3 regions of the Pseudoxanthomonas sp. SGNA-20 genome follow, and region 2 is predicted to be linked to each of the others. Evidence: predicted binding sites of a transcription regulator. Region 2 holds the regulator's gene; each other region holds the start of a gene.
What was found. Region 2 encodes FliA, which starts transcription of late flagellar genes. Its sites were predicted from a motif close to TAAAGTTTNNCNNNCNNNGGCCGATAA; they were not measured.
Positions count from the first base shown of each region.

Region 1: the regulator FliA is predicted to act here: its motif matches at 2,966-2,992, upstream of EIM48_RS14630 (GGDEF domain-containing protein).
Region 3: the regulator FliA is predicted to act here: its motif matches at 2,173-2,199, upstream of EIM48_RS00680 (GGDEF domain-containing protein).

Region 1 is NZ_RRYK01000012.1:18,630-25,699, reverse strand. Features, by position in the region: gene EIM48_RS14645 (hypothetical protein) at 1-113, opposite strand, end outside; gene EIM48_RS14640 (transglutaminase family protein) at 156-977, opposite strand; gene EIM48_RS14635 (cupin domain-containing protein) at 1,106-1,450, shown strand; gene EIM48_RS14630 (GGDEF domain-containing protein) at 1,455-2,921, opposite strand; gene gnd (phosphogluconate dehydrogenase (NAD(+)-dependent, decarboxylating)) at 3,070-3,969, shown strand; gene EIM48_RS14620 (oxidoreductase) at 3,977-5,035, opposite strand; gene EIM48_RS14615 (BON domain-containing protein) at 5,198-5,548, shown strand; gene EIM48_RS14610 (glycoside hydrolase family 3 N-terminal domain-containing protein) at 5,719-7,070, shown strand, end outside.
Region 2 is NZ_RRYK01000006.1:159,928-166,997, forward strand. Features, by position in the region: gene flhA (flagellar biosynthesis protein FlhA) at 1-858, shown strand, start outside; gene flhF (flagellar biosynthesis protein FlhF) at 1,030-2,388, shown strand; gene EIM48_RS11855 (P-loop NTPase) at 2,426-3,259, shown strand; gene EIM48_RS11860 (RNA polymerase sigma factor FliA) at 3,256-3,996, shown strand; gene cheY (chemotaxis response regulator CheY) at 4,023-4,415, shown strand; gene EIM48_RS11870 (protein phosphatase CheZ) at 4,412-5,041, shown strand; gene EIM48_RS11875 (chemotaxis protein CheA) at 5,045-6,952, shown strand; gene EIM48_RS11880 (flagellar motor protein) at 7,065-7,070, shown strand, end outside.
Region 3 is NZ_RRYK01000001.1:157,208-164,277, forward strand. Features, by position in the region: gene rpsB (30S ribosomal protein S2) at 258-1,073, shown strand; gene tsf (translation elongation factor Ts) at 1,235-2,113, shown strand; gene EIM48_RS00680 (GGDEF domain-containing protein) at 2,297-3,787, shown strand; gene pyrH (UMP kinase) at 3,861-4,583, shown strand; gene frr (ribosome recycling factor) at 4,719-5,276, shown strand; gene uppS (polyprenyl diphosphate synthase) at 5,302-6,051, shown strand; gene EIM48_RS00700 (phosphatidate cytidylyltransferase) at 6,048-6,911, shown strand; gene EIM48_RS00705 (1-deoxy-D-xylulose-5-phosphate reductoisomerase) at 6,926-7,070, shown strand, end outside.

The sequences.
Region 1 (7,070 bases), on a different contig from region 2:
GCAGGGCAGGGCCGCAGCCGAGCACGCCGGCCAGGACCAGGATGGCGGGCAAACGGGTTTTCATGGCTGTTCCTCGCGGCGTGGGCGGCATGGCCGGACCGCCATCTGCGCACGCCGGGCGTAAAGACGGGGGCGAGGAAACGTGAAGGCCGGCCTCAGGACGCCAGCGCCAGGGCGGCCACGTCGATGCCGGCCGCTGCCGCCGCGGCCGCGGCCTCTTCCAGCGCCCAGACCTCCACGCTTTCCGGCTCGCACAGGCCGAAGGTGCAGCTGGTGGCCACGTCGGCGGCATCGCGGCCACGCGCCACCGGCACCCGTGCCGGGCAGGCGCCGCCGGTGCGCGGATCGAACGCATGCCAGCGGCCGTCGAACCAGGCCTCGATCCAGGCGGGAAAGCGCGGTTCCGGGGTGGTGCCAGGCGGCGGATAGCCGGTGCAGTAGCGCGCCGGCACGCCCACGCCGCGGCACAGGGCGATGGCCACGTGGGCGAAGTCGCGGCACAGGCCCTGGCCGTCCTGCAGGGCGCGCAGCGCGCCGCGGGTGCAGGCGGCGGTCTCCGGGACGTACTCGATCGAGCGCGCCACGTGCGCGCAGATCGCCTGCACCCGCACCCGGTCCGAGGGCAGGTCGCCGAAGCGGGCCTGGGCATGGCGCAGCAACGGGCGTACCTCGCAGTGGCGGCTGGGCTGCAGGAACGGCCCCAGGTCCTCCGGCGCCGGCGCCACCGCCGGGCGGAAGCTGCCGTCGCGCACCAACGCCTCGCCGCGCAGCACCAGCAGCCCGGCCGGCGCCAGCAGCCGGGTGCAGGTATTGCCGAAGCGGTCGCGGTAGCGGTGCAGCGGCACCTGCGGCGAAGTCCATGCCGTCGGCCCGGACAGCAGGCGGTGGGCCTCGCTGTCGGCCACGTCGAGCATCGCCACCATGGGGGTGGACTGGGCGAAGCGGTAGGCGATGCGGAAACCCAGCCGGAATGGCATCGGGGCGGCCCGAGGGGGAAGTGGTGCCATTGGGCCGGGCGCGCGCGCAAGGGCGCGTGAAGCGGCGCGGGTGACGGCCGCTTCACGCCCGCCGCGCCAAGGTCGCCGGATCTTCGCCAGGAGTTCCCATGCGCCACCAGCGACTACGCTTCGGCCGCGGTTTCCGCGTGCTGTTCGAACACCGTCGGGTGCAGGCGGCGCAGATGGTGCTGGCGCCGGGCGCCAGCGAGGGCGGGGAGGGCAATCGCCACCGCGGCGCCGACCAGTGGCTTTACGTGGTTTCAGGCAATGGCGTGGCGATCGTCGCCGGGCGCCGGCAGCGGCTGGCGCCCGGCAGCCTGCTGCTGGTTGAGCGCGGCGAGGAGCACGAGATCCTCAATGCCGGCCGCACCCCGTTGCGCACGGTGAACTTCTACGCGCCGCCGGCGTACACCGGCGCCGGCAACGAGCGCCCGGCCGGACGCCCGCGCTGAGCCGTCAGTGCACCGCGACCACGCGGTTGCGGCCGTCCTGCTTGGCCCGGTACATGGCGCGGTCGGCGCGGTTGAGCAGGTGCTCGCGGTCCTCGCCCAGCTGGCGCACGGCCACGCCGGCGCTGAAGCGCACCTCGATGCGCCGGCCCTCGTGCAGCAGCGGGCGCGCCGCCAGGGTGCGCTGCAGGCGCTGCAGCAGCGCGGCGGCCTCCTCGAGGGTGGTGCGCGGCAGCACGACCACGAATTCCTCGCCGCCGTAGCGGGCCAGCAGGTCGTCCTTGCGCAGGCCTTCGCCCAGCACCTGCACCACGTGGCGCAGGGCGGCATCGCCGCCGGCATGGCCGAAGCTGCCGTTGAGCCGGCGGAACTCGTCCAGGTCCAGCACCGCCACCGCCAGCGGCCAACCCTCGCGCTCGGCCCGCGCCAGCAGCTGCGGGTACTGCTCCTCCAGGCCGCGGCGGTTGAGCGCGCCGGTCAGCGGGTCGCGGCTGGCCAGTTCGCCGATGTCGCGCAGCTGCGCTTCCAGCTCGCGCACGCGCGCCTCGGCCGCCTCCACGTCCGCGCGCGCGGCCTGCAACTGCTCGTGCGAGCGCAGCGCCTGTTCCTGCAGGCGGCGGGTGTCGTCGAGCACGTCCTCCAGGCGGTGGCCGAGGTCGGCGATGGTGCGCGCCTCGCGGATCGCCGCCAGGTGCGCCTGCAACCGGTCCTGGTACTCGCCGGCGCGGGCGGCCATGCCGTCCAGGCTCTCGACGAAGGACACCATCATCACCCGCATCGCGTCCTTGGACTGTTCGATGCCCTGGCGCAGCAGGCCCTGCTGGTAGGCCAGCTCGCGCAGGCCCTGGCGGGTGGCTTCCAGGGTCTGCAGGTCCGGGTCCTGGCCCAGCAGGCGGCGCACCGCGGCGACCTGGCCGCGCAACCAGCTGCCGTCGTCCAGCAGTTCGAACAGGTTTTCCAGCAGCAGATCGAACAGTTCCAGCAGCAGGCGCTGCTGTTCGGCGGCCTCGCCGGCGTGCACGCCGACCTGGTGGCACAGCTCGCGCACCCGGGTCGCCAGCGGCGACAGGTCCGCGCCGGGCGACCAGCGCTTGAGGTCGCCGGCCAGGGCCGTCGACTCGTCGGCCAGGGCCGGCAGCGGCCGCAGCAGCGAGGCCAGGGCCACGCCCACCGCCTGCCGCAGCAGGTCCCGCAGCTGCTCGGCCTCGGCCGCGGCCGGCGCATCCAGGGCGGCGGCGAAGTCGCGCAGGTACTTGTCCAGGAACTGGCGCAGCACGCGCGCGGCGGTGGCCCAGTCGGCGGCATCGGTAGCCGAGGCCAGGCGCCGGCCGAGGTCGCCCAGCTCGCCCGGCAGCGTGGCCATGCCGCACGCGAACACGGGCAGCACGTTGCCGGCGTCGGGGACGACGCCGTCGCTGGGGACGGAGCGCACTGCGGACTGGCCGCTGGCGGCTCCGCGGTCTCGGAGGGACATGCGCATGGCTCTCGGGCGCGGAACCTGGCTGGAGGAACGCCTCGTTAGCGGCCGCCGGCGGCCGGGGTTTAGCCCGGGACGGACCTTTCCACGGGCGCTGGCGCCGGTTGTGCGAGGCTTGACGCCCCTACCCACGACAGGAGAACCCATGGATATCGGCATGGTCGGACTTGGCAGGATGGGCGGCAACATGGCCCTGCGCCTGGCCCGTGGCGGCCACCGGGTGGTCGGCTACGACCCCGGCGCCACCGCCCGCGGCGCGGCGCCGGAACTGGAAACCGTCGAATCGCTGCAGGCCCTGGTCGAGGCGCTGCCGGCCCCGCGCGCGGTGTGGCTGATGGTGCCGGCCGGCGCCCCGGTCGACTCCACGCTTGACCGCCTGCTGCCGCTGCTGCAGCCGGGCGACGTGGTGGTCGACGGCGGCAACTCCAACTACCGCGACAGCGAGCGCCGTGCCGCGCGCTGCCGCGACGCCGGCGTGCATTTCCTGGACTGCGGCACCAGCGGCGGCGTGTGGGGCCTGCAGGAAGGCTACAGCCTGATGGTCGGGGGCGAGGCCGAGGCGGTGGCGCTGCTGCGGCCGGTGCTGGAGACCCTGGCGCCGGCGCCGGACCGCGGCTGGGGCCACGTCGGGCCCAGCGGCGCGGGACACTTCACCAAGATGGTCCACAACGGCATCGAGTACGGGATGATGCAGGCCTACGCCGAAGGCTTCGCCATCATGCAGCGCAAGGAATCGATGGCGCTGGACCTGGCCCAGGTCGCCAGGATCTGGCAGCACGGCAGCGTGGTGCGTTCCTGGCTGCTGGACCTGGCGACCGATGCGCTGGAGCGCAACCCGACCCTGGAGGGCATCGCCCCCTACGTGTCCGATTCGGGCGAAGGGCGCTGGACCGTGGCCGAGGCGATCGACCTGGACGTGTCGGCGCCGGTGATCACCCTGTCGCTGCTGGAGCGGCTGCGCTCGCGCGAGAACGATTCCTACGCCGACAAGCTGCTGGCGGCGTTGCGCCAGGGCTTCGGCGGGCACGGCATCCGCCCGGGCTGAGCCGCGCTCAGCCGGAGTATTCGAAGGCCACCTCGCGGCGGCCGGCATCGCTGCGTTGCGCCGCCTCGATCAGCGCCATCGCCAGCAGCGCGCTTTCGGCGGTCACCGGCGGCAGGCCGCCGTGCAGGATGGCGTCGCGTACGCCGGCGTAGTACGCCGGCCAGTTGCCGGGCAGCGCCGGCGCGGCCGCGTCCTCGGCGACCGAGCCGTCGGCGCCCACCCGCAGCAGGCTGCCCGGGCGTGGGTCGCGTCCCCACCCGCCGTGGCCGGGACGCAGGCCGGCGCGCAATGCGTCCTCCTGCGGATCCAGGCCGTGCTTGATCCAGCTGCCGGCGCTGCCGTGCACGGCGAAGCGCAGGCCGTGGCCGGGCACCAGCGAGCCGCCATGCAGCAGCACCCGCAGGCGTGGATAGCGCAGCTGTACGTGGAAGTAGTCCACCGCGGTGGCGCCGTGGCGCTGCATGCCCAGGTCGGCGGTCACCGCCAGCGGCGGGCCGAACAGCTGCAGCGCCTGGTCGGCCAGGTGCGGGCCGAGGTCGTACCACAGTCCGGCGCCGGGGCCGGCGCGGTCGCGCCAGCGGTCCGGCACCTGCGGGCGGAAGCGGTCGAAGTGCGAGTGCAGCTCGGCCACCTCGCCCAGCGCGCCGGCGTCGAGCAGGGCGCGCAGGGTGAGGAAGTCCGCGTCCCAGCGCCGGTTGTGGAACACCGACAGCACCTTGCCGGCCTGGCGTGCGGCTTCCGCCACCGCGCGGGCCTCGTCCAGGTGCAGGGCGAACGGCTTGTCCACCACCACATGCTTGCCCGCCTGCAGTGCGGCGCGCGCGATCGGCGCGTGGCTGTCGTTGGGCGTGGCCACCACCACCAGGTCCACGGCCTGGTCCTCCAGCACTTCGGCCACCTGCGCGCAAACCCGCGCCTGCGGATGGTCGGCGGCAATCTCCGCGGTGCGACTGGACACCACGCTGTGCAGGCGCAATCCGGGCGTGGCCGCGACCAGCGGCGCGTGGAACACGCGGCCAGCCAGTCCGTAGCCGACCAGGGCGACGTTCAGGACATCCGGGCTCATGGAAGCGATTCCAGCGGCAATGCGCCGATTAGACGTGCGCATGGCCGCCATCGCAACTGGTTCAGGCGCTTGAACCAATCACGAATCCATCGCGCGCGGTTCACCCGTGCTGGACGCTGCCCTGGCGGAGACTGGCCGCCCATTCGCCAAGGAGCCAGACCCATGCGCAAGAACGCCACCGTGCTCGCCGCCACCTTTGCCGCCCTGCTGTTCTCCGGTGCCGCCATGGCCGGCGACAACGATCCGCAGAAGAAGAAGGCCGCCGACGCCGATTCCAGCCAGCCGGTGTCCGACACCTGGATCACCACCAAGGTCAAGTCCAGCCTGCTGGCCGACAGCGACGTGTCCGGCACCAAGATCGAGGTCGACACCGTCGACGGCGTGGTCTACCTGACCGGCACCGTCGGCAGCCAGGCCCAGGCCGACGAGGCCAAGCGCATCGCCGGCGAGATCGACGGCGTGGCCAAGGTCGACACCAGCCGCCTGAAGGTCGACGCCCAGGCCTCGCGCTGATCGGCCTGCTGTTTTTTGCGGCACCCGTCACGGGTTGCCGCCGCGGCGCGGGGCCACGGCCCCGCGCCCTTCTTTTGTCCGCGGCACGGCGCGTGCCGCGGACAGCGGGCGTCAAGGGGCCGCGGTGGCCGCTCCGCTAGAATCGCCGCACCCCCGCACTGCCCGCACCGATGCCGACCACCCTTCCCGCCGACCCGCGGGTCGAATCCCTGATCCCGCGCATGACGCTGGAGGAAAAGGCAGGCCAGCTCGGCGTGTTCGCCGACATGGTCCGCCCCTTCGCGCCGGACGTGAATCCCGAGACCAACGTGCGCAATGCCACCGAAGTGCTGGAGCAGGTGCGCGCCGGCCGCGTCGGCACCCTGTTCAACGGCGTCGGCGCCGAGGCCGGGCGCGAGATCCAGCGCGTGGCGGTGGAGGAGAGCCGGCTGGGTATTCCGGTGCTGCTGGCCGCGGACGTGATCCACGGCATGCGCACCGTGTTCCCGATCCCGCTGGGCGAGGCCGCCAGCTTCGAGCCGGACCTGGCCGAGCGTACCGCCCGCGCCACCGCCATCGAGGCCACCGCCGCCGGCATCCACTGGACCTACGCGCCGGCGGTGGACATCGCCCGCGACCAGCGCTGGGGCCGAGGCGCCGAGGGCGCCGGCGAGGACGTGTACCTGGGCTGCCGCTTCGCCGCCGCGCGCGTGCGCGGTTTCCAGGGCCCGGACCTGCGCGCGCACGATTCGTTGCTGGCCACGGCCAAGCACTTCGTGGCCTACGGTGCGGTGAGCGCGGGCCTGGACTACAACTTCGTCGAGATCGCCGAAGGCACCCTGCGCGACGTCCACCTGCCGCCGTTCAAGGCAGCGGTCGACGCCGGCGCGCTGGCGGTGATGACCGCCTTCAACGACATCAACGGCATCCCGGCCAGCGCCAACCACGCGCTGCTGACCGGAGTGCTGCGCGGGGAATGGGCGTTCGCCGGCGTGGTCGTGTCCGACTACACCGCCGACATGGAGCTGATCGCGCACGGCTATGCCGCCGACGAGCGCCACGCCACCGAGCTGGCGTTCTCCGCCGGCATGGACCTGAGCATGCAGAGCGGCTTCTACGCCGCGCACCTGCCGGCGCTGGTGGAATCGGGCCGCATCCCGATGGAGAAGCTGGACGCGGCGGTGCGCCGGGTGCTGTCGCTGAAGGCGGCAATCGGCCTGTTCGACGACCCCTACCGTTCGCTGGACCCGGCGCGCGAGGCCGATGCCTCCCGGCGCGAGGCGCACGAGGCGCTGGCGCGCGACGCCGCGCGCCGCTCGATGGTGCTGCTGAAGAACGAGGGCGGGCTGCTGCCGTTGCGCCGCGACGCGCGCATCGCCCTCATCGGCCCGTTCGCGCGCGACCTGGACAACATCGAAGGCTGCTGGACCCTGTTCGGCGACCGCAGCCGTTACGTCAGCCTGGAAGCCGGCCTGCGCGCGGCGCTGCCGGACGGCGGCGCGCGCCTGCGGGTGGTGGATGGCTGCGGGCTGGAGGCGCCATT
Region 2 (7,070 bases):
CGCGACAACCTGGAGCTGCAGGCCAACCAGTACCGCCTGCTGGTACACGGCGTGCCGGTAGCCACCGCCGAGATCCAGCCGGACCGCGAACTGGCCCTGGACCCGGGCGGCGCGCTTGGCCCGATCGACGGCATCAAGGGCAAGGACCCGGCGTTCGGCCTGGACGCGGTGTGGATCCACCCGCACCAGCGCGCCCAGGCCGAGGCCCTGGGCTACACCGTGGTCGACCCGGCCACCGTGGTCGCCACCCACCTGTCCCACCTGGTGCGCGAGCACGCCCCGGAGCTGCTGGGGCACGAGGAGGTGCAGCAGCTGCTGGCCACCCTCGCCCGCAGCGCGCCGAAGCTGGCCGAGGACCTGGTGCCCAAGACCCTGCCGCTGTCGGTGGTGGCACGGGTGCTGCAGAACCTGCTGGTGGAGCGGATCCCGGTGCGCCAGCTGCGCAAGATCGCCGAGGCCCTGCTCGAGCACGGCGCCTACAGCCAGGACCCGGCCGTGCTCACCGCCGCGGTCCGCAACAGCCTGGGCCGCTTCATCGTCCAGGAGATCGCCGGCGCCTCGCCGGAGCTGCCGGTGTTCACCCTGGCCGCGCCTCTGGAACGGGTCTTGCAGGAGTCCGCGCAGGGCAACGGCGCCGCGGCGCTGGAGCCCGGGTTGGCCGAACGCCTGCAGCAAAGCCTGGCCGAGTGCGCCGGGCGGCAGGAGGCGAAGGGCGAACCGGCGGTGGTCCTGGTACCGGCCACCGTGCGCGCCTCGCTGGCGCGGCTGGTACGCCACAGCGTGCCGTCGCTGTCGGTGCTGGCCTACACCGAGGTACCGGAGGACAAGCGGCTGAAGCTGGTCGGAACAATCAACTGAAAGCCGTGATTGGGGATTCGTGGTTCGTGATTGGAAAAAGCGGATCGCGGCGGACTGGGAAGGAAGTGGGATGAACAAGGCAACAAGAACACGGATACGGACAGGCCGCGGAGGCCCGGCATCTGCTTCTTCCAATCACCAATCACCAATCACCAATCACGGCCCCTAACCATGAAAATCAAGCGTTTCGTTGCCGCCGACATGCGTACCGCGCTGCGGATGGTCCGCGCCGAGCACGGACCGGATGCCGTGATCCTCTCCAACCGCCGCACCGAGGAAGGGGTGGAGATCGTCGCGGCCAGCAACTACGACGAGGACGCGGTGCAGCGGGCCCTGATCGAGGCCCAGCGCGCCAGTGAACCGGTGCCCGCGCCCGCGGCCCCGACGCCGGCCGCCGCCCCTGCCCCTGCCCCGCACGACTTCGCCGCCGCCATGGCCGCGGCCCTGGCCACCCCGACCGCGCGCGCGGTCTCGGTGCTGCCGCCGGAGGTGGTCATGGCGCATCCTGCCGCCCCGGCCGGTCCCGCCCCCGCGGCGCCTGCGCCCGCCCCGGAACCGGCGCCCCCGGCCGCCAGTCCGGCCCCGACCCTGGCCGCGGTGCCGGCCCCGGTGGCGCCGGCCGACGACGAGCAGCTGCGCGCCATGCGCGAGGAACTGGCGCAGATGCGCGCCATGATCGAGCGCGAGATGCACCGCCTGACCGACGAGCGCCTGCGCGGCTCGCCGGTGCGGCTGGCGGCGATGGAACTGATGGAGGACTACGGCTTCGACGCCGGGATCACCCGCGACATCGTCCTGGAACTGCCGGCCGACACCCCGATGCACCGCGGCCGCGGCCTGATGCTGGGCCTGATCTCGCGGCGCCTGCCGGTGTGCCCGGTGGACCCGCTGGAGGCCGGCGGCGTGATCGCCCTGGTCGGCCCCACCGGCGCCGGCAAGACCACCACCATCGCCAAGCTGGCCGCCCGCTTCGTGGCCGAGCACGGCCCGCGCGACATCGCCCTGGTCACCACCGACACCTCCCGCATCGGCGGTCGCGAGCAGCTGTACGGCTACGGCCGCCAGCTGGGCATCGCGGTGCACGAGGCCGACAGCGACGCGGCCCTGATCCAGCTGCTGCAGCGCCTGCAGGACTACCGCCTGGTGCTGGTGGACACCGCCGGCCTCGGCCAGCGCGACCGCGCCCTGGCCAACCAGCTCAACTGGCTGCGCGCCGCACGCAACGTCAGCACCCTGCTGGTGCTGCCGGCCAACTCCCACTTCGCCGACCTGGACGAGGTCGTGCGCCGCTTCGGCCCGGCCCGCCCGCAGGGCGTGGTCCTGACCAAGGTCGACGAGACCGGGCGCCTGGGCAGCGCGTTGTCGGTGGTCGTGGACCACCAGCTGCCGCTGACCTGGGTGACCGACGGCCAGCGGGTCCCGGAGGACCTGCACCGGGCCAATGCCGCCAGCCTGGTGCTTCGCCTTGAAGATCTGCGCCGGGCTGCCGATAAGCCGAACATCCCGGAGGCCGACCATGCCGTCGCCTGAGTCCCGCCCCGCAACCCCGAGCCCCTTCCGCCCGACGATGAACCACGCACCGCTCGCCCCCGTCCGCAGCATCGCCATCACCGGCGGCAAGGGTGGCGTGGGCAAGACCAACCTGTCGGTCAACCTGGCCGCCTCGCTGGCGGCGCTGGGCAAGCGCACCCTGCTGCTGGACGCCGACCTGGGCCTGGCCAACGTCGACGTGCTGCTGGGCCTGTCCCCGCAGCACACCCTGGCCGACCTGGTCGCCGGCCGCTGCGAGCTGGAGGACGTGATCCTGGAAGGCCCCAACGGCATGCTGGTGGTGCCGGCCGCCTCCGGGCGCCGGCACATGGCCGAACTGCAGCCAGCCCAGCACGTGGGACTTGTCAATGTTTTCAATGACCTGCAGCGTGATCTTGACATTCTGGTTGTAGACACTGCCGCCGGCATCACCGACAGCGTGCTGACCTTCTGCCAGGCCGCCCAGGACGCGGTGGTGGTGGTCTGCGACGAGCCGGCCTCGATCACCGACGCCTACGCCCTGATCAAGGTCCTGTCCCGCGAGCGCGGCGTGGACCGGGTCCAGGTGGTGGCCAACATGGTGCGCAGCCCGGCCGAGGGCCGCGGCCTGTACGACAAGCTGTCGCGGGTATGCGAGCGCTTCCTCGGCGACGTCTCTCTGAACTTCCTCGGCGCGGTGCCCCAGTGCGACTGGCTGCGCATGGCGGTGCAGCGCCAGCAGGCCGTCGCCACCGCCTACCCGGCCAGCCCCTCGGCCCGCGCCATCGCCGAGATCGCCCGCCGCGCGGCGCGCTGGCAGGCGCCGACCGCCCCGCGCGGCAACATCGAGTTCTTCGTCGACCGGATGATCCGGCAAGGCGCGGTCGCATGAATGCCGTGGCCGAATACCGCGCCGTGCGCGGCAGCAACGACGACGCCATCACCCGGCATGCCGACCTGGTGCGGCGCATCGCCCACCACCTGGCGGCGCGCCTGCCGGCCAGCGTCGAGGTCGACGACCTGATCCAGGCCGGCATGATCGGCCTGATTGAGGCCAGCCGCAGCTACGACCCCGACCAGGGCGCCTCGTTCGAGACCTACGCCTCGATCCGCATCCGCGGCGCGATGATCGACGAGATCCGGCGCGGCGACTGGGTGCCGCGCTCGGTGCACCGCCGCGCCCGCGACGCCGCCGCCGCGGTGCGCGAGATCGAGCAGGCCACCGGCCGCGCCGCCGCGCCGCAGGAAGTGGCGGCCAAGCTGGACATGCCACTGCCGGAGTACCTGCGCCTGCTGGAGGACGCCTCTCGCGGCCAGGTGCTGAGCCTGGACTCGCACGTGGAGGACCACGGCGACGTGCAGGTCAACAGCAACAGCCCCACCCCGCAGCAGCTGCTGGAGCGCAGCGATTTCGGCCGCGAGCTGGCGGCGGCCATCTCCAACCTGCCCGAGCGCGAACAGCTGGTGCTGTCGCTGTACTACGAGCAGGAGCTGAACCTGAAGGAGATCGGCGCGGTGCTCGGGGTCAGCGAGTCCCGGGTGTGCCAGATCCACGGCCAGGCCGTGCTGCGCCTGCGCGGCCGCCTGTCCCAGTACGAATCACGTGATGCCGGTCTGGACGACGACTGAGCACGCAACGCCAAACGGAGCACGAAGTGAACAAGAACATGCGGATCCTGATCGTGGACGACTTCTCGACGATGCGACGCATCGTCAAGAACCTGCTCAACGATCTGGGCTACAGCAACACCGCCGAGGCCGACGACGGCCACACCGCGCTGGCGGCCCTGCGCGCGCAGCCGTTCGACTTCGTCATCACCGACTGGAACATGCCGGGCATGACCGGCATCGAGCTGCTGCGCAGCATCCGCGCCGACCCCAAGCTCAAGACCCTGCCGGTGCTGATGGTCACCGCCGAGGCCAAGCGCGAGCAGATCCTGGAGGCCGCGCAGAACGGCGTGAACGGCTACATCATCAAGCCGTTCACCGCGCAGACCCTCGAGGAGAAGCTCAACAAGATCTTCGAACGGCTGGCGGCGACGGCATGAGCACCACCGCATCCCCCGAGCGTGCGGCGCTGGTCCAGCGCCTGCACGACGCCCTGGAAGCCCTGGACCGCGGCGACGAAAGCGCACTGCGCGCCGAGATCGACGCCCTGGCCGCCGCCCGCACCCGTCCGCTCGTGCAGGGCCTCGGCCGGCTGGCGCGCGAACTGAGCCAGGCCCTGGGCGAACTGCCGGAGGTCCCCGGCGCCGACGACCATGGCGTGGAGGGGGTCGAACTGGACGACGCCTGCGCGCGCCTGGACCACGTCATCGGCATGACCGAGCAGGCCACCCACCGCACCCTGGACCTGGCCGACGAATGCCGCGCCCTGGTCGAGGGCCTGCGCGCCGAAGGCGTGACCGACGGCCAGGACCAGGTGCTGGACCGCATCCGCCGCAACCTCACCGAGATCGCCCTGACCCAGAGCTACCAGGACCTGACCGGGCAGATCATCCGCCGCGTCGCCGGGATCGTGCGCCGCGTCCACGAAGGCTTCGGCGAACTGGGCCTGCCGCCGCGCGCCGAGCCGCGCGAGCCCGCGCTGGCGGGCCCCGCGGTGGCCGGGCTGGACACCCATGCGGTCAGCCAGAACGACGCCGACGCCCTGCTGTCGGAACTGGGGCTGTAAGCCATGAGCGGTGTGACGCCCGAAATCGCCGCGGACTTCATCGTCGAGGCCCAGGAGATCCTGGACCGGCTCGGCGAGCAGCTGGTGGAGCTGGAGCGCGCGCCCCAGGACAGCGAGCAGCTCAATGCGGTGTTCCGCGGCTTCCACACCCTCAAGGGCGGTGCCGGCTTCCTCGGCATCCAGCCGATGGTCGAGCTGTGCCACGCCGCCGAGGAAACCCTGGGCGCCGCCCGCTCCGGCACCGCCGAACTGGACCCGCTGCACTTCGACGCCGCCCAGCGCTCGCTGGACTGGTTGCAGGCCATGCTCGACGCGGTCGCCGCCGGCACCGAGCCGGAGCACGCGCCGCCGGAGCTGATCGCGCAGTTCGCCCTGGTCGCGCCGCCCGCGCCGCAGCCGCAGGCCGCGCCGCAGCCCGTGGCGGCGCCCGCGCCGGCCGGCGGCGACGACCTGATCAGCGACTACGAGTTCGAGGCCCTGCTCGACCAGCTGCACGGCAAGGCCGCGCCCGGCGCCAAGCCCGCAGCCGCGCCCGCGCCGGCCACCGCGGCTGCGGACACCATCACCGACGACGAATTCGAGGCGCTGCTGGACCAGTTGCACGGCAAGGCGCCGCCCGGGGCCAAGCCGCTGCCGGCCGCCGCGCCGGCCCCGGCACCGGCGGCCGCTGCGCCGCCGCCCGCTCCCAACCCCGTGCCGAAGCCGGCCGCCCCGCGCCCGGCCAGCCCGCCCCCGCGCGCCGCCGCCGCGGGCGAGGCCGAGCACACCGTGCGCGTGGACACCCGCCGCCTGGACGCGATCGTCAACCTGATCGGCGAGCTGGTGCTGGCGCGCAACCGGCTCAAGACCCTGCGCGCGCGCCTGCGCGACGACGAACTCGACCGCGCCGTGGCCAGCCTCGACGTGGCCACCGCGCGCCTGCAGTCGGCGGTCATGCGCACGCGCATGCAGCCGGTGGGCAAGGTGTTCTCGCGCTTCCCGAAGGTGGCGCGCGACGTCGCCCGCTCGCTGGCCAAGGAAGTCGAACTGGAGATGGTTGGCGCCGACACCGAGCTGGACCGCAACCTGGTCGAGGCCCTGGCCGATCCGCTGGTGCACCTGGTGCGCAACGGCATCGACCACGGCGTGGAGGCGCCGGAAGTGCGCGAGGCCTCCGGCAAGCCGCGCGTGGGCCGGCTGCGCCTGGCCGCGCAGCAGGAAGGCGACTACGTCACCATCGAGGTCCAGGACGACGGCGCCGGCATCGATCCGGAGCGCCTGCGCGCCAAGGCGCGCGAGAAGGGGCTGATCGACCCGGAGGCCGCGGCACGCCTGGGCGCGGACGAATGCCTGCAGCTGGTGTTCCTGCCCGGCTTCTCCACCAAGACCCAGGTCACCGACATCTCCGGCCGCGGCGTGGGCATGGACGTGGTGCAGTCGCGCATCCGCGAGCTGGGCGGGCAGATCCAGATCCAGTCCGAGCTCGGCCGCGGCACCCGCTTCCTGATCCGCGTCCCGCTGACCCTGGCGATCCTGCCCACCCTGCTGGTGCAGGCCGGCGAGGCGGTGTACGCCCTGCCGCTGGCGCGGGTGCAGGAGGTGCTGCACGCCAAGCCCTCCGCGCTGGGCTGGTTCGACGGCCGTCCGGTGATGGACCGCCAGAGCCATACCCTGCCGCTGGTGGACCTCCGCCGCTGGCTGGGGCTGGAGCCGCTGTCCGGCAACGGCGCCCTGACCGTGGTCGTGCTGCAGATGGGCGACGCCCGCTTCGGCCTGATCGTCGACCAGGTGCGCGGCCGCGAGGAAGTGGTGATCAAGCCGCTGCCCAAGGCCCTGCGCGGCCTGCCCGGCTATGCCGGCGCGACCCTGATCGGCGACGGCCGCCTGGCGCTGATCCTGGACGTCGACGGCCTGCGCGCCAGCAGTCCGTGAGCGCGCGGCGCACGCCGTGCGCGTGCGCCGTTCCGCGCAGCCGCGCGCCGGCGGCGATGCCGGCGGGCGTTCCCGCTCAAGTCCCAGTCCACGTGCGCCGATAACCCGACATATGGAC
Region 3 (7,070 bases), on a different contig from region 2:
CCGGCAGGTATACTTCCGCGCCTCTGTTTGCCCCCGCCAGGGGGACGCCCACGCCGGGCGCAGGGTACCGGGCTCCGTCCCGGCCGGCGAATACACACCTGACGCCAATGCCCGTGCCGGGGTGCCTGCCAGACAGGTTCGGCCACGGAAGCGCCAGGGAGGCCCAACCCCGGAACCCATGCCCGCGGCGCCACGCCCGGGCGCCCGCACATTGCCCAGACAGGCCGCGGGGCGGTTCCACTGCCAGGAGTTCTGCAATGCCCCAGATCACCATGCGCCAGATGCTGGAAGCCGGCGTCCACTTCGGCCACCAGACCCGTTACTGGAACCCGAAGATGGCCCCGTACATCTTCGGTGCGCGCGGCAAGATCCACATCATCAACCTCGAGAAGACCGTCCCGCTGTTCCAGGACGCGATGAACTTCATCTCGGGCATCGCGCAGAAGCGCGGCACCATCCTCTTCATCGGCACCAAGCGCAGCGCGCGCGACGCCATGAAGGAAGAGGCCGAGCGCTGCGGCATGCCGTACATGACCCAGCGCTGGCTGGGCGGCACCCTGACCAACTTCCGCACCGTGAAGCAGTCGGTGGCCCGCCTGAAGGAGCTGGAGGCCGCCGAGACCGACGGCACCTTCGAAAAGCTGGTCAAGCACGAGGTGCTGGCCCTGCGCCGCGAGCGCGAGAAGCTGGAAGCCTCGCTGGGCGGCATCAAGGACATGAACCGCCTGCCCGACGCCCTGTTCGTGATCGACATCGGCCACGAGGACATCGCCATCAAGGAAGCCAAGAAGCTGGGCATCCCGGTGGTGGCCGTGGTCGACACCAACTACGACCCCAACCTGGTCGACTACGCGATCCCGGGCAACGACGACGCCATCCGCGCCGTGCAGCTGTACGCCCGCGCCGCCGCCGACGCGGTGCTGGAGGGCAAGGCCGCCGCCCCGCACGCCGCCACCGTGACCGAGAGCGACTTCATCGAGGCCGACGAGGCCAAGGGCGCCCGCCGCGCCCCGGCCAAGAAGGGCCCGCGCAAGGGCAAGGCCGAGGAAGGCGAGGCCGCCGCGGCCGAGTAAGCCGCACCCGGCGGCCGCCCCGCGCGGCCGCCATCCCCCCGCGGGCCCGCCCCAGGCAGGCCCGCTTGCGGGCGGGCCGCCCCGCGCAGGCATGCGCGACGGCCCTCCGCCCGCTCCGCCCCGGCGCGGAGCCACCTTCATCCCGTTAGAGAGGAATTCCCGTGGAAATCACTGCTTCCCTGGTCAAGGAACTGCGCGAGCGCACCGGCGCCGGCATGATGGAGTGCAAGAAGGCCCTGACCGAGAACAACGGCAACATCGACGCCGCCGCCGAGTGGCTGCGCAAGGCCGGCCTGGCCAAGGCCGACAAGAAGGCCGGCCGCGTGGCCGCCGACGGCCGCATCGCGGTCGCCCAGGACGGCGGCAAGGCCGTGCTGGTGGAGATCAACTCCGAGACCGACTTCGTGGCCAAGGACACCAACTTCCTGGCCTTCGCCGAGGCCGTCGCCCAGGCCGCGCTGGCCTCCGGCGCCGCCGACGTCGAGGCCCTGAAGGCCGCCAAGCTGGCCTCCGGCGAGACCGTCGAGGAAGCCCGCGCCGCGGTCATCGCCAAGGTCGGCGAGAACGTGCAGGTCCGCCGCCTGGCCCTCATCGACAGCGCCAACAACGTCGCCGCCTACGTCCACGGCGGCCGCATCGGCGTGCTGGTCGAGGTCAAGGGCGGCGACGCCGAGCTGGCCCGTGGCATCGCCATGCACGTGGCGGCCATGAACCCGCCGCACATCAAGGCCTCCGACGTCCCGGCCGAGTTCATCGCCAAGGAGAAGGAAATCGAGCTGGCCAAGATGTCCGAGAAGGACAAGGCCAAGCCGGCCGAGATCCTGGAGAAGATCATCTCCGGCAAGATCAACAAGATCGTCAACGAGGTGACCCTGTACGGCCAGCCGTACGTGCTGGACACCAACCAGAGCGTCGAGCAGGTGCTGAAGGCCGCCGGCGCCGAGGTGGTCCGCTTCGAGCGCCTGGCCGTGGGCGAAGGCATCGAGAAGAAGGAAGACGACTTCGCCGCCGAGGTCATGAAGCAGGCCGGCCTGGCCTGATCAGCCTCCTGGCGCAGTCCCCGAGGAAAAGCCGCGGCCCCGCCGCGGCTTTTCCGCATTAAAGGCCCCGGCGAGCCAGCCGATACCGGTAGCGGAGGCAGCCATGCGCCAGCGCATGGACCGCCACGTTGGGACCGTGGACCCACGCCACGGCGGCAGGTTTCCCCCTGACAGCCACAGACGATGCACCCGGACCTCGAAGCCAGCCTCGTGCACTGCCGCAACCTGCCGTCGCCGCCGGCGATCGCCCTGCAGATCATCGAACTGGCCCAGGACCCCGACGCGGACCTGGCCACCGCCGCGCGGGTGATCGCCATGGACCCCGCGCTCAGCGCGCGCCTGCTGCGGGTGGCCAATTCCCCGCTGTACGCAGGGCGCCGCCGGGTCGAGACCCTGGCCCAGGCGACCACCATGCTGGGCCTCAACGCCACCCTGAGCCTGGCCCTGGGCTTCTCCCTGGCCCGCGGCCTGCGCGCCACCGACGGCGCCGCCGCCGAGCAGGAACGGCTGTGGAAGCGCAGCGTGCTGTCGGCCCTGGCCGCTCGCCTGCTGGGCGAGCACGCCGGGCTGGAACGGCTGGAGGACCTGATGCTGGCCGGCCTGCTGCAGGACATCGGCGCCCTGGCCCTGCTGCAGGCCCGCCCCGATGCCTGGCTGGCCCTGCAGGACGGCGGCCGCGTCCCGGCACCGCTGGAGCGCGAGCGCGAGGTGCTCGGCGACGACCATGCCGCGGCCGGCGCCTGGCTGGCCCGGCAGTGGCAGCTGCCCGACCACCTGTGCGACGCGATCGCCGCCAGCGAGGGCTGCCCGGCCCCGGCCAACGCCTTCCAGGCGTGCGTGTTCGCCTCCGGCGCGGTGGCCACCCTGTGGCTGGCCGACGATGACCCCGACGGTGCCCTGCGCACCGCGGCCGAGGCCCGGATCGAGGCCGGCGGCATCGGCGGCCCCGGCACCCTGGACAGCCTGCTGGCGCAGATGGCCTCGGCGGCGCAGGGCTTCGGCGCCCTGTTCGACATGCGCATCGTGCAGCCGGCGCACCTGCAGGCGATCATCGAGCAGGCGCGCGAGCTGCTGGTGCTGCGCAACCTGCGCGAGATCCAGGAGGCCGCCCGCGCCCGCCGCGAGGCCGACGCCTCGCGCGAGCACATCCGCCACCTGACCGAACAGGCCCGGCGCGACCCGCTGACCGGGGTCTACAACCGCATGCAGCTGGAGGAGGCGCTGGAGCGCGAGTTCGCCGCCGCCAGCGCCGCCGGCCAGCCGCTGTCGATCGCCTTCGTCGACCTGGACGGCTTCAAGCAGATCAACGACCGCCACGGCCACCTGGTCGGCGACCAGGTCCTGCGCCAGTTCGCCCAGACCCTGCAGCGCCTGCTGCGCAGCACCGACCTGGTCGCGCGCTACGGCGGCGAGGAGTTCCTGGTGGTGCTGGCCCATTCCAACGAGGCCGCCGCGGCACGGGTGCTGCGGCGGATCCTCGAGGAGACCGCGCGCACCCCGATGGCGGTGGTCGATGGCCACCCGCTGTACGTGACCTTCTCCGCCGGCGTCGCCAGCCGCGACGGCCACGACAGCCCGTTCGCCGACGCCCGCGCCATGCTCCAGGCCGCCGACCAGGCCCTGTACCTGGCCAAGCGCCGCGGCCGCAACCAGGTGGGCCAGCACGGGCAGTGAGGATGTGCGGGCGCAGGCGCCGGGGTTTCCGCTAGAATCCCCGCGTTTGTCCACCCCACTCCCGAGGCCCCCCATGTCCGATCTCGTCCACCGTCGCGTGCTGCTGAAACTTTCGGGAGAGGCGCTGATGGGGTCGGAGGACTACGGCATCGACCCGGTGGTGATCCGGCGCATCGCCGGCGAGGTGATGGAGGCCCGCGAGGCCGGTGCCGAGATCGCCCTGGTGATCGGCGGCGGCAACATCTTCCGTGGCGCCGGCCTGGCCGCCGGCGGCATGGACCGGGTGACCGGCGACCAGATGGGCATGCTGGCCACGGTGATCAACGCCCTGGCCATGCAGGACGCGCTGGAGAAGCTCGGCGGCAAGGTCCGGGTGATGAGCGCGATCAAGATCAACGACGTGTGCGAGGACTACATCCGCCGCCGCGCCGTGCGCCACCTGGAGAAGGGCCGCATCGCGATCTTCGCCGCCGGCACCGGCAACCCGTTCTTCACCACCGACTCGGCCGCCGCCCTGCGCGCGATCGAGATCAACGCCGACCTGCTGCTGAAGGCCACCAAGGTCGACGGCGTGTACGACAAGGACCCGAAGAAGCACCCCGACGCAGTGCGCTTCGAGGAACTGGACCACAACGAGGTCATCGCCCGCGACCTGCAGGTGATGGACACCGCCGCCTTTGCCCTGTGCCGCGACCACGGCATCCCGCTGCGGGTCTACGACCTGTCGGTGCCGGGCAACCTGATGGGCATCCTGCGCGGCGAGCCGATCGGCACCCTGGTCCGCGCCCGCCGCTGACCGCGGCCGCCGCACCCCGACCCCGCGAAGGGCCGCGCACGCGCGGCCCTTTTTCGTGCCTTGCCGCCGCGCCCGGGGCCAGGGATGGCATTACCCGTATAATCGGCCGATTCGGCTCCACCAGGAAACACGGCGATGATCAACGAAATCAAGCAAGACGCGCAGGCACGCATGGCCAAGAGCATCGAGGCCCTGCGCCACAACCTCGTCAAGGTCCGCACCGGGCGCGCCTCCACCGGCCTGGTCGACTCGATCAGGGTCAGCGCGTACGGCAGCGAGGTCCCGCTGTCGCAGGTGGCCGCCGTCTCCGTGTCCGACGCCCGCTCCCTGGTCATCCAGCCCTGGGACAAGGGCATGGTCGGCCCGATCGAGAAGGCCATCCTCGGCTCGGACCTGGGCCTGACCCCCAACACCGCCGGCACCACCATCCGCCTGAACCTGCCGCCGCTGACCGAGGAGCGCCGCCGTGAGCTGGCCAAGGTCGTGGCCGGCGAGGGCGAGGACGCCAAGGTCGCCATCCGCAACATCCGCCGCGACGCCAACCAGAAGGTCAAGGACCTGCTGAAGGAAAAGCAGATCAGCGAGGACGACGTGCGCCGCGCCGAGGACGAGATCCAGAAGATCACCGACAAGGCGATCAAGGACGTCGACGAGGTGGTCAAGGCCAAGGAACAGGAACTGATGGCGGTCTGAGCGGTCTGCCATCCGCATGACCCTCATGTCCGCCCCAGAACGCACCCCGGTCCCCCGCCACCTTGCCGTCATCATGGACGGCAACGGCCGCTGGGCGCAGCGCCGCCGCCGCCCGCGCGTGGTCGGCCACCGCGCCGGCGCGCGCGCGGCCGAGCGCACCATCGACTTCTGCCTGGACCGGGGCATCGGGGCGCTGACCCTGTTCGCCTTCTCCAGCGAAAACTGGGGCCGGCCCGAGGAGGAAGTCAACGCCCTGATGAAGCTGTTCCTGGGCGCGCTGGAACGCGAGGTCGGGGCGCTGGACAAGCGCGGCGTGCGCCTGCGCTTCATCGGCGACCGCGAGCGCTTTTCCCCGGCGATCCGCGAGCGCATGGCCGCCGCCGAGGCGCAGACCGCCGGCAACGGCCGCCTCGAGCTGGCCGTTGCCGCCAGCTACGGCGGGCGCCAGGACATCGCCTTCGCCGCCCGCGCCCTGGCGCGCGAGGTGGCCGCCGGGCGCCTGGACCCGGAGCGGATCGACGAGGCGGCCATGGCCGCCCACGTCGCCCTGGCCGACCTGCCCCCGCCGGACCTGTTCATCCGCACCGGTGGCGACCACCGGATCAGCAACTTCCTGCTCTGGCAGCTGGCCTACACCGAGCTGTGGTTCACCGACACGCTCTGGCCCGACGTGGACGCCAGCGTGCTGCAGCGTGCCCTGGACGACTTCGGCCGGCGCGAGCGCCGGTTCGGCCTGACCAGCGCGCAGATCGCCGCAGCGGAGACCTCCGCATGACCCGCACCCGCGTGATTGCTGCCCTGGTGATGGCCCCAACGGCCATCGCCGCCATCCTGCTGCTGCCCACCCCGTGGCTGGCCGCCGTGGCCGCCCTGGCCATGCTGACCGGCCTGTGGGAATGGCTGAAGCTGGCCGGGGTCGACGACAGCCTGCCGCGCACCGTGCTGGTGGGCCTGAACCTGCTGCTGATGGTCCTGCTGGTCTGGGCCTCGCGCAGCGAGGCCGGCTTCTCGCCGGTGCTGTTCCAGCTGGCGACCCTGGCCGGCGCCGCCGGCTGGGTGCTGTCCCTGCTGTGGCTGTGGCGCCCGGGCTTCGGCGCCGCCGACCGCCCCGCCAACCGCGCGCTCAAGCTGGCCGCCGGCACCCTGGCCGTGGTCCCGGCGTGGTGCGCCCTGTGCCTGGTGCACTCGGACAGCTTCGCCGCCCTCGGCGGTCCGGGCGAGCCGATGGCCCACCGCTGGCTGCTGGCCGCGCTGGCCCTGGTCTGGGCGGCCGACACCGGTGCCTACTTCGCCGGCCGCCACCTGGGCCGGCGCAAGCTGGCGCCGACCATCAGCCCCAACAAGACGGTCGAGGGCGCGCTGGGCGGCATTGCCGGCGCGGTGCTGGTGGCCCTGGCCTTCGGCGCCCTGGCCGGCGCCGGCGTGGCGCAGTGGCCGGGCCTGGCGCTGGTCGCGCTGGTCGCGGCCCTGGCCTCGATCGTCGGCGACCTGGTCGAGAGCCTGCTCAAGCGCCAGGCCGGGGTGAAGGATTCCGGCGACCTGATCCCGGGCCACGGCGGCGTACTGGACCGCATCGACGGCGTCCTCGCCGCCCTGCCGGTCTTCGCCATCGGCAAGGAAATCGCCGGGTTCTGAGCGAGGCCTTCCCCATGTCTTCCCCCGCCGACATCCGCCGGGTCGCCGTCCTCGGAGCCACCGGCTCCATCGGGACCTCGGCCCTCGATGTCATCGCCCGCCATCCCCGGCGCATGCGCGCCACCGTGCTGGCCGCCGGCGGCCGGGTCGATGCCCTGG